One region of the Protofrankia sp. BMG5.30 genome, then DNA from elsewhere that is predicted to be linked to it. Evidence: riboswitches for the same ligand, from Rfam matches in the RefSeq annotation. Region 1 holds a riboswitch; the other holds the start of a gene.
The links. A riboswitch is a leader RNA that binds a small molecule or an ion and turns the genes downstream of it on or off. The one in region 1 is predicted to bind cobalamin.
Positions count from the first base shown of each region.

Region 2: it holds a riboswitch for cobalamin, as region 1 does, so the genes downstream of both, BL254_RS15395 (ABC transporter substrate-binding protein) here and bluB (5,6-dimethylbenzimidazole synthase) in region 1, are expected to answer to the same signal.

Region 1 is NZ_MOME01000004.1:86,101-91,500, forward strand. Features, by position in the region: gene BL254_RS01095 (hypothetical protein) at 22-522, shown strand; gene BL254_RS01100 (hypothetical protein) at 793-1,245, opposite strand; gene BL254_RS01105 (SRPBCC family protein) at 1,451-1,939, opposite strand; gene bluB (5,6-dimethylbenzimidazole synthase) at 2,258-2,893, opposite strand; cobalamin riboswitch at 2,955-3,183, opposite strand; gene BL254_RS01115 (hypothetical protein) at 3,367-3,681, opposite strand; gene BL254_RS26710 (hypothetical protein) at 3,678-3,827, opposite strand; gene BL254_RS01120 (GNAT family N-acetyltransferase) at 3,935-4,435, shown strand; gene BL254_RS01125 (hypothetical protein) at 4,926-5,120, shown strand; gene BL254_RS28050 (hypothetical protein) at 5,163-5,336, shown strand.
Region 2 is NZ_MOME01000025.1:109,616-114,224, reverse strand. Features, by position in the region: gene BL254_RS15400 (iron ABC transporter permease) at 1-1,065, opposite strand, end outside; gene BL254_RS15395 (ABC transporter substrate-binding protein) at 1,128-2,309, opposite strand; cobalamin riboswitch at 2,500-2,706, opposite strand; gene BL254_RS15390 (helix-turn-helix transcriptional regulator) at 2,831-3,265, shown strand; partial or broken gene BL254_RS28445 (MFS transporter) at 3,469-3,645, opposite strand; gene BL254_RS15380 (superoxide dismutase) at 3,881-4,492, opposite strand.

The DNA.
Region 1 (5,400 bases):
CATCGGATGGCGGTGGCAGCCATGGGCGGTGGCCTGGCGGTACTGCTGCTCGGAGCCTGTGGCGAAGCGACGGGCACGAGCGTGACAACCGGGTCGACCGGGCCGACCGGATCGGTGACTCTGCCGAGCGGGCTGCCGACATCGCTGCCCACGGGCCTGCCGACGGCCCTGCCGTCCATTTCGGCGTCACTGCCGGGCGGCGGGCAGGTGGCCACGGGCAGGGACGCGTTGAAGGCCGCGAACGTCCCCGAGGACTTCCCGATCCCACCGGGCGCCGAGGTGGAGGCCGGTACGTCCAGGAACAACGAGTCCGTGCTCACCCTGAGCGGTGTCTCCGACAACGCGGTGGCGACCTTCTACCGCCAGGCGCTGCCGGCCGCCGGCTACACGATTACCAGTGACAATCAGATAGCCGGTCTGGCGGCTTCGATCGCCTTCGAGGGCCACGGTCTGAGCGGGACCATCGGAACGGCCGGGATCGGAACGGCCAACGGCACGATACTGACCTTCCGGAAGCAGTAGGCAAAGAAGCAGCGGACAAAGCGACGGGCCCCTGCCGGCAGCAGTGAACAGGCCGGCGGAAACGGACCAGATCCGGCTTTTCAGGCTCACCGGCCCACCAGCCCGATTCCGGCCAGCCCGATGGTTGTGCAACGCCGACTCCCGGTACGGCCGGTGACCCGCCACCGCCCGTACCGTCGCGATCGCCGGACGGCCATCGGGCACCCGCCAGCATTACCCCGGGCGGCCCGGACCTCACTTCGCACCCGAACCGTGTTCCGTACCCGGATGCTATTTCGTGCTCATCAGCGCGTCCAGCATCCCGTGCAGATGGGCCACCGCCCATTCAATGTCGAAGTACTTGTACCGGCCGGCCCGTGACTCGGCCGTGAGAACGCCACAAAGGTGCACTCTGCTGAAGTCCCCGTACGGGAACCTGTACCGTTTCCTGTCGTCCTCGTCGTCGTCCTCGGAGATTCCCAGATACCATTTCTGATACTCGTTGAAGCCATGTTCGGAAATGAACTCGTTCTCCTGCCGCGTCGAGGGCTGGTGCACGCTCCAGTCGTCTCGTTCGTCGAGTACCACGGCACCGTTTTCGATCAGTTTTCTGGCATGCTCGTAGGAACGGCGGCTCAGTCTCACGGACATGATCTCCTCCAGAGCATTCTCGAGGACGAACCGGTGCACGGGGCTGGCCGCGTCAACGGCCCGTTCAGACGGCCGTACCCGGTCTGGCAGCATCGACACCGGTACGCCACCTGACGCCCCCAGGGGGCATCCCGGCCGGCTGAACCACCCCGGCCAGCACGCCACCCCCACAAATGATCATTCTTGCCGTCACCGGCGAGCACCCACTGACGCCCATCGGCCCGGCGCCGGGCCCGGACAGACCGCGGGCCCGTGGAGGCCTTCCTTCCGCCAGGCTTCCGCCAGGCCGCTGGACGGCTCAGGCCGTGGCCGGCGGCGTGGCTGCCGGACCCGGTTGCGGGCCCGCGGCCGCGGCCCTGGCGAGGCGGCGAGCAAGCCTGGCGGTGAAGAACTTCAGGACACCGGCGAGAAGCGCTCCCGTCCCCGGCACGAGCGGGACGAAGCTGCCCTGCCAGACGATCTCGGTACCGCCGTCCACCGGCGCCAGATCCACCGTCGCCAGATAGTCGCGTATCGGCAGCAGACCCGAACGAACCCGGTAGGCGTGCCGACGAGCCGGAAGATACTCAACGATCTCTTCACGGGAGATCAGGGGTGGCCGGCCAACCCGACGCACCGCTCCCACACCGCCCGGCGGGGGTGTGCCCTCCCGTTCCCACCACGATCGCGATATGAGCGGAGCCGCCCACCGCGACCAGCCCGCGCCGTCCGCCAGGAGCTCGAACACCGCTGACGGCGCGGCCGGGGAGAGCTGGGTCACCACGTACACCCGACGCCGGCCGCTCACGACGCCCGCCGCCCGGKCCGTTCGCGCCGGTCAGACCGGTCGACCTGGCCAGGCCACCTGGTTCGTACCACCGCAGCGACCCCGGAAACGATGGCCGGCTGCTCCCATATCCGACGGACGTCCACCACAGCCTCTTACCTTTCACCAAGAACGCGAACTCATCAAGAACATGAGTGTGGGCGCGGATGTGGCTGTCGACACGGCCACGCGGGGCCGAGCCGTGGCCTCGTTCGCGGTCGGCCGCGCCCTGCCCTCAGCCAGACGCATCCCGCCCCATGTGTATCCCCCATGTGTACACGGACGGCTTTTTCCCGCCCACTACAGATGATCAATGGCGGACTGCCACGTCTCACGATGGAGTGCGCGCTCCAGCGGCCGGCGGCGGGCCCAGCCATGTCTTTCCAGGTCGGGGGCCTGCTCGTGATGCGTGACCGGGCCGAGGCACAGCCACGCYACCGGCCGGATACCGTCGGGAATARCCAGCATGTCCTGGACGGCCTGTTCACGGAAGAACGACACCCAGCCGCACCCGAGGCCCTCGGCGGTGGCCGCCAGCCACAGATTCTGGATCGCCAGACATACCGAGTACACCCCCGCGTCCGCAATAGCATGCCGTCCCAGGACGGCGGGCCCGCCGCGCTTCTCGTCATAGGTCACCACGATGGAAAGCGTGGACTCCAGGACACCGTCGATCTTGATCTGGGCGAACCGGGCGGCCCGCTCACCCGTCAGAGTCGCGGCGAAGACCGCGCGTTCCCGTCTGACATGCTCGTAGAAAGCGCGCCGGGTGCGCTGGTTTTCGATCACGATGAAGTCCCACGGCTGACTCAGCCCGACGCTGGGGGCGGCATGCGCCGCGGCGAGCACCCGCTCGAGGACGCCGTCCGGGATCGGTGCCCCGGTGAACTGGGCGCGGACGTCACGCCGCTGATGGATCACGCCGTACAGGTCCACTGGCATGGCAGGCTCCCGCTGTCCGCCACCCGCCCGTCGACGGATGGCACGGATGCGAGGCCGGTCTTCGGACTCTCGGATCAGCACCTGACCGCCCGCCTTCCCGGACCGCGCGGTCCAGTGGCTGCTCCCGGGCCGCGTCCAGCGGACCTCGATCGCGCGGGCGGCACCTGGACGACCACCATCCAGTCCGTCAGCACCCGATCCGTCGGACGTGGCCCGTGCGCGTGGGCGGCGGCTCCCCGATCACCGCGGCGGGCCCGTGCCGGACTCACACCGGCTTCCCGATTCTCCCCGGCCGCCTGGCCGCCCCGAGCGCACCCGACCGGTCATCCGGTRATGCGCCCGAGACCCCAGGCAACCTGGGGCACCTCGCGAACAATGCCACCACGATCATCCCACGGGACGGCCCCGGCCGAAGGCTTGGTGAAGAACGTGAGCAAGCAGCCATCGGCCCCCATGCTTCGGGGGGATCAGGCGTCCGTGAGCACCTTGGCCTCGCACACCTGACCGTCATCCCACCCCGGAATCCGGTCGCCAATAGCGTGAATCACCGCACGTAGGGACGATCGACTCCAGCGGATCGCCTCGTGGATCGCCTCGTCGTCGAACCGGTCCACCTCGACCACCATTGTGACGTCCACCCAGCCCTCGGTGAGGCTCGCGGCGATGTCCGGATCAATGATCCCGTGCAGATCCAGGAGAGCGTCCATCAGCCGATCCACCCGGGCCTCGAACCCGTCCAGGGGCCCGCGGTACACCGCACGCTGAGCGATCAGCACTCTCACTTCGACCACTCCCAGCACGTCGCCCTCTTGAGCTGACCGATGAGGTTCCGTCGGTAGTCCGGGTCCGACGGGGTCGGGTGAACGACCTTCATGTGCTTCTTGTCGCAGGGGCAGAACATCTTGTAGTAACGCTTGGCCCGATCCACGCGCCACCCCTGATCCTCGAACTGCTTGCTTCCCTGGACGCTCKCGCGGAGCCCAACGACGCRCTGACCCGCGCCGCCYCACGGCTTGATTCCGTCATCGAGCGACGGTGACCGCGAGCAGATTCGTCAGCGAGGCACTGGATGAGCTCCACGGAGCGGATCACTTCGACAGCGGTCAGCCCGAGCTCGACGAGTGGCTCCGTCGTCATGCTCTCACCACCGAGTCGCGTAGAACTGGGCGGACCTTTGTCTGGTCCGCCGATGGGCGGGTGGTCGCCTACTACACGATCGCGGCCCATCTCCTGATGCGTGACGACCTGCCGAGGTCGTTAGGCCGTGGAAACCCCGTGCAGATCCCGGCAGTCCTGTTGGCGAAGCTGGCGCTGGACAAGACGCTTCAGGGCCAGGGGCTCGGCGGCCTCCTGCTTGCCGACGCCGTCGGCCGGGTCGTCGAGGCAACCAGGACGGTCGCCGCGCGGTTCATCGTGGTCGACGCGATCGACGAACAGGCGGTCTCCTTCTGCATCAAGTACGGGTTCACCCAGGTGCCCGCCACCAACCGTCTCCTGAAACGGATGAGCGCCGCCGCGGCGCAGATCAGCCGCTGAATCCGGCTCCAGATCGCCGCCTACCGCTCCCGGCGGCACGGACTTCCGCCAGAGAGTGCGTCGGCGTCACCCYCATGCCCACGTCAGCGAGCAGGGCGGACGTCCGCCGGGCGCCCGCGGGGCGTCRCATCGGACGCTGGCGGGTAGCTCGACTGACCTGAGCCAGATGTTGCGGGGCCACCCCGGCCGGTCAGCCGGAAGTGCGCCGCGGGGCCTAAAAGTGCACCAAACGATCTCCGAACCGTCCCGTGGGCCGTCTCCACGGCCTGACCGCGCGGAGTAGGTTGGCCGCCTGAAGGCCACGCGGGCGTGAGAAGGGCCCGGGTGGGGGTAGGCCGCCCGACGCGACTCTGGATCCGCCGGTCCGGTGATGAAGACGGTCTTAACTCACGCTCCGATGTTCTTGTCAGTGCTCGCATGTGTGGGCATGCTTTGAAGGCCCTTCGATGTGACCATCGAAGGGCCTWGGCTGACCCAGGGGAGGTGGGAAGTGACGCAACCCAACGCTTGGCCATACCCCGAGCCGTACGAATGGGCGGACAAACCCGACTCCGCTACCCAGCAGGCGATCGACGAAGCACGCGAGGACCTTGCCGCAGGACGATCGGTCATCTGTACCAGTGATGCCGCGTTCGACGCGCTCCTCCACGAGCTGTCCATGGACCCACACTCGAAGGCAAGCTGACCCCTCGAAAGGGCGCTCACCCTTCGCCCTATTGTCGTGACCGTGCCCACCTTCGAGCCGGTTGCCCGCTTCCTCGCGGAGTTCCATCGACTCTCCCCCGCGCAGCGGGCCGCGTTCCTGCGTGCCGTCGCGCTGTTCCGTGAAGGGCTGACTTCGGGCTCCTTCCACCCGATGCGGGTCAAGGGCTTCAAGTCCGAGCCCGGGTGTTCGAGATGACGTGGGCACGTGATGGTCGGACGCTGTGGACGTACGGCGAGCCGATCCCCGGCAAGCCCGGCCC
Region 2 (4,609 bases), on a different contig from region 1:
CGAGCAGGCCAGCGCCACCAGGGCGCCGGTGAGCACCGACGCGGGCAGCAGCAGCCGGTGGTCGGACGTCCCCAGCAGCCGGCGGGCGATATGCGGGACGGCGATCCCCAGGAAGGCGACCGGCCCGCAGAACGCGGTCACGGTGCCGGCGAGCACCGAGGTGCCCATCAGCGTGACGGTGCGTACCCACCGTACCCGTACGCCTGCCGTGCGGGCGTAGTTCTCCCCGAGCAGCAGGGCGTTGAGCGGCTTCACCGAGGCCATGCCGGCGGCCAGCCCCAGGCCGATCGTCGGGGCGAACACCATCAGGTCGTCGGTGGAGGTGCCCGAGAAACTTCCCAGCGACCACGTCCAGTACTGGATGGCCCGCTGCGGGGAGGTCCAGGTCAGCAGCAGGCTGACCAGCGAGCTGACCGCGGCGCCGAGCACCACCCCGATGACGAGCAGGGTGACGACCGAACGGACCCAGCGGGCCAGGGTGAGGACGGCGACGAGGACCACCGCCGCGCCGGCCGCGCCGGCGACGATCACCCCGGCCCGTCCGGTGCCCGCCGCGCCCGCGGTGAACGTCGCCCCGGAGCCGCCGACACCGGCGACGACGAGAGCCACCCCGAGGCTCGCGCCCGCGCTGACCCCCAGCGAGTAGGGGTCGGCCAGCGGGTTGCGGAAGAGCGTCTGCATCTGCAGTCCCGCCGCGCCCAGCGCCGCGCCCGCGAGCGCCGCGGTGACGGCGCGGGGGAGCCGGACCTGGGCGATCACGACCGTCCAGCGCGGATCGTGCGGTTCGGCTCCCACCAGCACCCGCGCGGTCTCGCTCAGGGGGACCGCGACCGACCCCACGGCGACCGCGAGCACGAACATCACCAGGGTGGCGGTGGCAAGCCCGGCGAGCACGCCGGCCCGCCGTCGCCCGCGCCGCCCGGCGGTGCCCCCGTCCGCGTCTCTGTCCGGCGCGTCGCCGCCGGGCCGCGCGGACGGGGGAAGCGTCTGCCGGGGCAGGCCGAACGCCGGTGGGCCGAGCACGGGCGGCGCTGCCGTGGCCGCCGTCATTGTGGCCCCCGTCATTGTGGCCGTCGTTGTGGCCGCAGCCGTCGTTGCCGTGTCGTTCGTGCGGGTGGCTGCCGTGGTCATGCGGGCAGCTGCCGGTAGAAGGCGAAACGGTGCCCTGGCACGGCGTCCGGGTGCAGGATCGCGACGAGGTCGCCGAGAACCAGGTCGGGGCGGGTGACACCGCGTTCCCAGTAGTCGTTGCCGCCGCCGGGCCCGATGGCGAGGGTGTTCGACCACACCCGCCCGCCGCGGACGGCGGCGAGGGTGCCGTAGCGGGAGTCGGCCGCGACCGCCTCGCCGATCGTCGTCCACTCGCCGTCGGTGAGCCAGACCGGGGCGTCCCCGCCCCTGGCGTACACCGCCTCGAAGCTCAGCTCCAGGCTGCCGGTGTCCCGGCTGTCGGCCCACGGGTAGACGGCCCCGGCGTCCGCGAGGAGTTTGCCGACGTAGCTGCCGCCCGCGGGCATGTACCAGGTGCCCTGGTACATCGACCCGGGCAGGACCCGCACCGGCGGCCCGCCGGCGGCCCTTGCCCGGGCCGCGATCGCGGTGTAGTCCGTGGTGATCTGCTCGAAGACCTTCGCGGCCTTCTCCTCGTCGCCGGTGAGCGCGGCCATCACCTTGATCCATTCGGCCCGTCCCAGCGGATCACCCTCCAGCCATTCGGCGTTCGCCAGGACGGTGCCGCCGGCCCTGCGGATCGCCGGGTACTGCGGTGTGTCCGTGCCGCCCGTCATCAGCACGTCCGGCTGGGCGGTGACGACCTTCTCCACGTCGATCTGCCCGCCACCGGCGTACTCGACGACCTTCCCGTCGGCGATCCGCCCGCGGATCCCGGCGTCGACGACGCTCGCCGCGTTCGCCACCCCGGTCAGGACCTCGGCCCGGCCGAGGTCGGTCAGCAGCGGCAGATGGGTGGTGGACGCCGAGTACAGGCTGCGGATCGGCACCTCGACCCGCGGCGCGTCCGCCAGCGCACCGGTGAGCGCCGGTGCCGGCGCACCGCACCGCACGAGTACGTAGGACTCCGGTTTCCCGCCCGGGTACGGCTGGTTGACCGTCAGGATCTCGTAACTTCCGTGGTAGGTGATCGTCACGTTTCTGGCGTGGGTGAACGTGGACTTGACCGGGAAGTAGTCGACGTCCGGGCTGAACCGGCTGATGCAGCCCCGGTCGTCGGCTGCCACGCTCCCTGCCGAGCGGGCGCCGTCGCCGCATCCGGCCAGGAAAGCGACCAGGGCCGCGATGCCGAGCAGCACGGCCGGCTGCCACCGGCGATCCGGCTGTCGCTGGCGATCAGGCTGCCACCGGCGATGTCGGCGCCGCGCCCGCGGTCCGCCGGGAATGCTGGCGGCACAGCTTCTGGCGGTACTACAGATTCTGACAGTACGCATGACGGCACGTGCGGGCACCACGTACACCGACCGCCTCTCCAGCACCTCGTGGAATGGGTCTTTCCGGTGCCGTGGCCGGTCTCCTGGCTGACGGGTCCGCGCCTTCGGCCGGCCTTCCCAGGCATGTGAYGCCCAGTGACCTCCGCTGCGCCGCGGACAGGGCCGAAGACTTCCCGATCACAGTGGCGAGGGCCGCGCCGGTACTCCACCGGCTTCCCGAACGCCACGGCCGGATCAGGCTACCCATCCAGAGCAAACACCTGCAAGAATTGACATCTGAGCAGATGACCAGCCATTGAACGGATGACCAGCCAGGTGGCAGGTCAGGTGGCAGGGCCGCGCGGGGCGAGGCGTGGGTGGCGGCCGTCGATGGGAGTATGAGATCCATGCACCGCATCGCGCCGGGCCGGTCGGCCAAGGTGATCGACGGCGACCGGGCCTGCGATGCCGCGGGCGCGGTGGCGGACCGGGCCCGCATCCAGCACTGGGCGGCACGGTTCGCGATCCTCGCGGACCCGGGACGCCTCGCGATCCTGCTCGCGGTCCGTCACGCCGGCCCGATCTCCGTCTCCGACCTGGCGGCCGGAGTGGGCATGAACGACACAGCGGTCTCGCAGGCGTTACGTATTCTCCGCTACCACGCCGTCGTCTCCCCGCACCGGGACGGACGTGTCATCCGCTACACCCTCAGTGACAGCAGCATTGTCGATCTGCTGGACGGCGTCCATCCCGCCCCCGCTCTCGCGCACAACGGCATCGCGCACCCGGACGGCTTCGACGAGGAAGCGCATCCGTCGGCGCCGGTGCCCCCGACGGGCTGAGCGCCTGCCTCTCGGGGTGACAGGCCCGTCGCGATCAGGGCTGCGAAAGCTCCTGATGCGTTTGCCCGCGGACTGATCGCCAGGGCCCGGTCCGCCGGATGCGGAGACCCTGCCAGCAGCCCGGCCACCGCCGGCCAGACGACACCGAGCATGTCGGCCAGCGGGACCGAGGCCAGCAGCGCGGCGTTCGCGAGATCGCAGCCGACCATCAGCCGCCGGCGGTCGACCCGGTCGGCGAGGGCGCCGGCGACCAGCCCGAACAGCAGGTAGGGCAGTGCCTCCACGGCGGTGAGCGCCGCCGTCCACGCCGCGGATCCGCTGGTCTGGAAGACGAGTATCGGCAGCAGGACGGCCGGCACCGCGCTGCCGGACAGCGACACCGTGCGCGCGCACCAGAACCGCACGAAGGCCGCGTCGCGGTACAGCGACGCGGCCTGACGGTGGTGCGTTTTTCGCGGCCCTGGCCGCCTCGTCAGCCCCCAGGTTGCGCGGCCTCATCGGTACCGGTGGCGGCAGGCGCCYGGCGGTACCGATGAGGCGGCCCGTGCGGTGGCCCGCGGCCCGGGACGCTGCCGGCCGGCAGCGGTGGTCACCAGCCGGCCGGCCACGGCCGGGTCAGCCCTGGCGGGACTGCCGGGCCGCGGTGTAGCGGGCCGCGACGTCGGCCCAGTTGACGATGTTCCACAGGGCGGTGACGTAGTCGGCCTTGACGTTCTTGTACTGGAGGTAGAAGGCGTGCTCCCAGGCGTCGAAGACCAGCAGCGGGGTGCTGCCGATGCCGACGTTGCCCTGGTGGTCGTAGACCTGCTCGATCAGGAGCCGGTCGGCGACGGGCTCGTAGGACAGCACACCCCAGCCGGAGCCCTGGATCGTGCTGGTGGCGGCGGTGAGCTGGGCCTTGAACGCGTCGAACGAGCCGAAGTCGTTGGCGACGGCGTCGGCGAGGGCGCCGTCGGGCTTGTCGCCGCCGTCGGGGGAGAGGTTCTGCCAGTAGAGCGAGTGCAGGACGTGACCGGAGACGTTGAACGCGAGCGTCTTCTCCAGGCCGACGATGGCGGCGAAGTCGCCCTTGTCACGGGCTTCGGCGAGCTTGTCGAGGGTGGTGTTGGCGCCGGCGACGTAGGCGGCGTGGTGCTTGTCGTGGTGCAGTTCCAGGATCTCGCCGCTGATCGACGGCTCGAGAGCGGCGTAGTCGTAGGGCAGGTCGGGCAGTGCGTAGGTCGCCACGGGTGTGGAGTCCTCTCATCACGGTGAGATATGGGATATGTGCGGGACAGAACGCTGTGGATCCGCTCCTGGTCCTTGGGGCCTGACGCTACGCGGTACCCGGCGCTCCACGGGCGC